DNA from 2 places in the Lachnoclostridium sp. genome. Region 1 is predicted to be linked to the other one. Evidence: a T-box and tRNA genes for the amino acid it is inferred to sense, from the RefSeq annotation. Region 1 holds a T-box; the other holds one or more tRNA genes.

Region 1 (3,437 bases):
TCAACTTTACCAATAGGAACCGTTACCGCATCCACCAAAAAGAAAGCAAACAAGAAATGTAAACTTCCTGCTTGCTCTCTCTAAAAACGTATATTATTCTTCTGTTACTTCAATTTTACGAATTTCTTTTGTTCTGATTTCTTTGCAGATTGCATCAACGAAATCACTAACCTTCTTTTGTCCTTCGTCTCCAAGGTAACGGCTTCTTACAGAAACTAAACCTTCTTCTGCTTCCTTTTGACCTACAACTAGCATATAAGGTACACGATCTAATCTAGTTTCACGAATCTTATAGCCAATCTTTTCTGCACGGTTATCTACAGTAACAAGTACCCCATTGTCAAGAAGCTCTTTTTCTACCATCTTAGCATAGTCACTGTACTTCTCAGAGATAGGTAAGATACGAACTTGCTCTGGACACAACCAAGTTGGGAATTTACCAGCGTATTTTTCAATCAACCAAGCAAGTGTTCTTTCATAACATCCCATACTTGTTCTGTGAATAATATAAGGACGTTTCTTTTCACCATTTGCATCGATATAAGTCATATCAAAACGATCAGCAAGGAACATATCAAGCTGAATTGTAATCATGGTATCTTCTTTACCATACACATTCTTAGCCTGAATATCAAGCTTAGGACCATAGAATGCTGCTTCTCCATCTTCTTCTGTGAAGTCGATTCCAATATGATTTAAAATATCACGCATCATATCCTGAACCATATTCCAAGTCTCTTCGTTTCCAAGATATTTACCCTGATTGTTTGGATCCCATTTTGATAAACGGTAAGTTACATCCTCCGCTAAACCTAAAGTAGTTAAGCAGTATTTTGCTAAATCCACACAACCCTTGAACTCATCTTCTAACTGTTCTGGTGTTACGATAAGATGACCTTCTGAAATTGTAAACTGACGAACTCTTGTAAGACCATGCATCTCACCAGAATCCTCGTTACGGAATAGTGTTGAAGTTTCACCATAGCGGCAAGGCAAATCACGATAACTCTTTTGAGACTGTTTATATACATAATACTGGAATGGACAAGTCATAGGACGAAGAGCAAATACTTCTGCATTCTCATCTTCCTCATCTCCAAGAACGAACATACCCTCTTTGTAATGATTCCAGTGATCTGAAATTTCATACAAATCTTTCTTAGCAAGCAATGGAGTCTTTGTTCTCACATAACCACGACGTTCTTCTTCATCTTCAACCCAACGCTGAAGAGTTTGAATCATCTTTGCACCCTTAGGCATTAAGAGTGGTAAGCCCTGGCCAATAACATCAACCGTTGCAAAAAGCTCCATCTCACGACCAAGTTTATTATGGTCTCTCTTCTTAATATCTTCTAAATGAGCTAAAAACTCATCAAGATCTGCATTTTTTGTAAAAGCAGTTCCATAAACACGAGTAAGCATCTTGTTTTTCTCACTACCTCTCCAGTAAGCACCTGAAGAATTGATTAGCTTAATCGCTTTAATATTTTTAGTGCTCATAAGATGTGGTCCTGCACAAAGGTCGACAAAATCACCTTGAGAGTAGAAAGATATTACGGCATCCTCTGGTAAATCACGAATTAATTCTACCTTATATGGCTCCTCTTTCTCTTCCATAAGTTTAATTGCTTCAGCGCGGGGAAGTGTAAATCTTGTGATTTCAGCACCTTCTTTAATAATCTTCTTCATTTCTTGCTCTAATGCATCAAGAGCTGCACGATCAAAAGGAGGAACATCAAAATCATAATAAAATCCTGTGTCAATGGATGGTCCAATTGCAACTTTTGCATCTGGATATAATCTCTTTACTGCTTGTGCAAGTACATGAGATGTTGTATGACGATAAGCCGCCTTACCAGCCTCATCGTTAAATGTTAAGATACTTAATTCCGCGTCATTTGAAACTTCTGTACGAAGGTCAACTACTTTTCCATCAAGTTCAGCAGCACAAGCCATTCTTGCTAATCCTTCGCTGATATCTTTGGCAATATCAATAATTTGCATAGACCCTGAATACTCTTTCACAGAGCCATCTTTTAATGTAATCTTCATAATATCCTCATTTCTGGTGCTTTAGCACCTTTTATAATGATAACAATTTGTTTACTGAATATATAACAAGAATTACACGCTTTTTTAACTTTTCCTTGTTGGAAACAAGAAAAACATTTCGCGAACTTTTCCTTGTTAGAAATAAAAAAACTCGTCTCTTTCGATTACTTAACGTATTCGAAAGGGACGAGTATCACTCGCGGTTCCACCCTTATTGGACATGAAAGCTATGCTTTGATATCCCGGCTTCATTGATGGTAACGGAATCACCGGGCCGGATTAGGGCCACTCCGAGGTAGTCTTCAATTGCTTCTGCACTAGGATACTTTCAGCTTCTGTACCCCTCTCTGAAATACTCCACAATTTACTCTTCTCATCAACGTATTATCTCAATTAAATTATTAATAATCAAAAAAGTCTTTTCTTTTTGTTATTATATCATTTCCATTTAAGTTGTCAAGACGCTATACCATGGAAATTTTTAATCAATAAAACTCAATTTGCGAACTTTATCTTATCAAAGCGTAAGTTCCATGACATAATCATCCATGACAAACCCATTCCCGATATCGGCTACCTGTGTTCTTATCGTTTGAAATCCTTTTTTCTCATAAATATGAATCGTATCATAGTTATAACGGTTTACGGTCAGCCAGATAGCTTGTAATCCTCTTTCTTTGCAGAGTTCTTTTAAAAACTCAAATACATGAGAAGCATATTGATTTCCCCGGTATTTTTTAAGGATATAAAGTTTGCTTAAAAACAATTTTCCCTCTTCCGGGCGGATTCCCGTATAACCGACTGTGATTCCATCAACAACAATAAAATAGTATTCGTAGCCAGAACATCTTATCTGCTCTGTCATCGCCTTAACAGATTGAAACTTATCTACCATATAATCTATTTGTTCTAAGGATAATATAGTTGAAAAATGCTGATGCCAAACTTCATTAGCAACCTCTGCTAATTTCTTAATAGACTCATCATCCTCTACTCTTACCATCCTAATCATCGTCTGAACCTCTTTTGAACCTTTTGTTTTCTGAAATAATTCTTCTTCTAAAATATCCACTGCATCACCTACTAACAAGGCACAAGGACGTTTTTTATAATATTGCTCCGTTCTCGCTTCTGGCCTAGTATCCGTAAATGTTTTCTCTGAACCTTCCTGCTTAAGTCCAAGCAGCTCTCTACAGACAATAGAACCGTTCTTCTCACGGAATTTAGCAGCTAACTTCTGTACCATATCATAGTTCTTTTTCTTCCCTTCAGCATCCCTTCCATCGATAGTCCCTGTCTCCATACCAGCTACCATCGACATGCCAGAAACTGCTCCGCATACCTCTCTCATTCTTCCCATCCCGCCTCCAAAAGAGGAAGATAGT
Region 2 (3,437 bases), on a different contig from region 1:
TTTTATATACTTGAGGGTCTCTAGATAATGTATCATAGTATAATAAATCAGATATTGATAAATTGTTGTTTATTAATCTATCAATGTAATCTTCCCGTTTTTTGTACAATTGAATATTCGAAGAACTTTTATTAATTTCTTTTACGTATTCATACAGGGATGCATCTACATAGGGATACGTCTCTCCCCATAACTTTGCATTCGAAGGTTTTCTCATACTTGGCATTGCCTTTTCTTTCACATCACGTATCATCGTTAATAACTTGTCTTGTGCTTGCCTTGGATTTAAAGAGGAAAATTGTTTAACATTATCAATAAGTACGGTTGCTTCTTTTTTTGTTAAGAAATCATATGGCCTTAATTCATTGTTCTTATCGACATCCATAAAACCTGCTAAATATAAAGTGACCATTTCTTTTTGATACTCTTCGGTAATCTGATAGATATCGGAGATATTACCACGATAACCCTCCCAATCATATACGGTCCATATCAGTGATGGATACACAAATATTTCTTCGATATCAGGGTAGGTTGAAGCTGTTGGAATACCCTTTAGAAAGACCTCATTACCACCTCTTGTAAATAACCTTTCAATATCTGTAATATCATCCATTAACCTTGCAACGATCATGGCAGCCTCTCGGCGTAAGATTGGTTTTTGATAGGAAGGATAATCGGCTTCCGGTCGGACAAATTCTTTATAATTGGCTAGATTCATCCAATTGCTTGTAGAGAATTTTCCAACTGCTTTTAATAGTTGAGTCGTAAACTCTTCCACGGTAACCGTATTCGACATATTTTTCGTTGTCGTTGGAACTGTTGGGACGATGCGATAATAAGGATTTGCCAATCGGATTAAAGCAGAAGTAATCTCTGCACGGGTGGCTTTTTTACTTAATCCCATGGTTCCGTCATTCTTCAGATGTACGATGCCAGATGCATATACAATATAGGCGATATCCTTTGTAGTTGCATTCATTTTGGCATAATCTTTTATTTGAGAAGCAATCTTTACCTTGTCTTCGAAAAAAGATGCGTCTAAGTCCTTAAAAGGTGCGTCTTTTTTGCTCAACTCGAGTACCCGATTGATTAACTGGCACATTTCGCCACGGGTGATGGCTTTTTGATAGTCTTTAAACTCTCCTGCTTTTATAATATTTTTATAAAGAGCCATAACAATGTGTTTTGGAGTAGTTTTTGTTGCCCTTGATTCCGATATCATCCACGAATGTGCAGAAGCCGAGTATTCAACGTTTGTTGCCTTCATCAAAAGTTGTACAAACGTTGATACATCCATCGTGTTTTGCGGTCTAAAAGTGTTATCTGAATAACCCTTCATAAATCCTGTCTGTTTAGCATACATCACGTCTTTATAAAACCAGTCAGATGTTTTGACATCTTTAAATGTTTGTGCAGCAGATACCTCTAGATTATCGTTAGTTAACAAGATGCTAGCTAATATTGCATATATTAACACTAACGATAAAATTCTCTTTTTCTTCACGTAAAACTCTCCTTTTTAATTTTATCCATAATATATATAATATACCAGTTTAAACCTTTTTACAATAAGCATTGTACTATTATGAATTCCTGTTCAAGTTGTATCGCTTCAGATAAAGTAGTATTAATATCGCCGATGTAATCACGCGCAGATTTTTCCCTATACTAGATAAATTAAAGATAAAATATTTTAGATTTCATGTCTTGAGACATTATTCTGCTTTCATAATGCATGCTATAGGAATACCAGACCAATATATTATGGCCCGCGGTGGATGGGGCTCAGACAAAGTGCTTAAAGCAATTTACAGAGGTACTATTGATTACTATAAAAACGATTTACAGATTTAACAAATAACCATTTTGAAAATATTATGCAACATGAAATGCAACACAAAAAAAATAACCCTTGAAATTCAAGGGTTTTAACAAGCTGTTAACGGGAATCGAACCCGTGACCTCCACCTTACCAAGGTGACGCTCTACCGACTGAGCCATAACAGCTTAACGTTTATTAATACGTCCGACTTGTATGATACCATATTTATAAAGAAAATGCAACAGATAAATGAAATAATTTGACTAAATTGTATAAATTGTTTTAATATTATCCAAAATTTGTTGATTGTCAATTTATTCCTTTCACCTTATCCTTGCAGGTCTTTTAGTGCGGTATTAAGCTTACGTTTGATACGCTGCAAACCATTATCAATTGCCTTTGGTTCTTTCTTTAACATCTGTGCAATCTTACTGTAGCTATAATCATTTAGATATAGGGTCAGTATCTTCTTTTCAAAAGAACTTAACGATTCCATCAGCTTCGTTTCCAGCCAGGATGTATTCTCTCTATCAATTAGCATCTCCTCTGGATTCATGTTCCTAGCATGAGCCAAATGAGCCACATATGAGATAGAATCGGCGCCCTCTACATCATCATTGTAATTCGAACTATCAATTGAGATATAGTTATTTAGTGGCTGATTTTTTTTAGTATTTGAGTTCTTGATTGCGGTATACATTTGTCTGGATACACATAAATCAGCAAAGGTAAGAAAGGAAGCCTCCTTCTCCTTTTGATAGTCACGAATGGCTTTGTATAAACCTATCATTCCCTCCTGGATTAGATCTTCCCTATCTCCTCCAATCAAATACAAGGCTTTTGCTTTTTTACGCACTAGATTCTTGTATTTGTCGATTAAATAATCCATCGCTAGGCGGTCATCCCCGCGAATAAGTGAAATGATTTCTTCATCACTAATCATCTCATACTGCTTCTTGGACATTGCTCACCCTCCTTGTGGTAAATTATTCACATCTACGTCGTTCTTACATTATCTTTATCCACTCTTACTATCTATTTTATTACTTCTATCCACTTTTTATAGGAACTATCCACATTCATACGAGTCTAACGAACCATTTAAAATCCATCAAAATTCACTTTTATTTAATTCTACTACAAATCTATCGAAGTTTTCAATTTAGTTCTTCTAAAAATCTATCAACGTTTCTTTAATTAAAATAAAAAATCCACAGTTTAGGAAACCGCCTCTATAAATAGATCGGCGGTTTTCTTTTATTTCATATTATCAATTTTCTATTACATAAATTTGCTTTACTATTTCGCAAAACTTCTCTGTCTAACAATTTCATAAGTTAATACACCCATAGCAACAGATGCATTAAGAGAATCAATGTCTCCTACCATAGGAATCTTGGTTACAAAATCACATTTTTCCTTTACAAGACGAGAAACTCCCTCGCCTTCACTACCAATTACTAAGCCGATTGGTCCTGTTAGATTCTGACGGTACATCACTTCACCACTCATATCAGCACATACAAACCATAGGCCTTTTTCTTTTAATTCTTCCATGGTTGCTACAATATTGGTAACCTTAGCTACTGGTGTATAATTGATTGCTCCTGCA

The links. The T-box of region 1 lies ahead of thrS (threonine--tRNA ligase). A T-box ahead of a tRNA ligase gene usually reads a tRNA of that ligase, here a tRNA-Thr.
Region 2: it has a tRNA-Thr gene. The T-box ahead of thrS (threonine--tRNA ligase) is inferred to sense a tRNA for this amino acid. The anticodon was not compared.

Annotation. Positions count from the first base shown of each region.
Region 1 is NZ_DAMADT010000024.1:27,953-31,389, reverse strand. It holds gene thrS (threonine--tRNA ligase) at 94-2,052, opposite strand; T-box leader at 2,232-2,441, opposite strand; gene RTP52_RS14585 (C-GCAxxG-C-C family (seleno)protein) at 2,570-3,437, opposite strand, start outside.
Region 2 is NZ_DAMADT010000042.1:21,835-25,271, forward strand. It holds gene RTP52_RS18595 (S-layer homology domain-containing protein) at 1-1,507, opposite strand, end outside; tRNA gene RTP52_RS18600 (tRNA-Thr) at 1,938-2,010, opposite strand; gene sigH (RNA polymerase sporulation sigma factor SigH) at 2,154-2,789, opposite strand; gene rlmB (23S rRNA (guanosine(2251)-2'-O)-methyltransferase RlmB) at 3,125-3,437, opposite strand, start outside.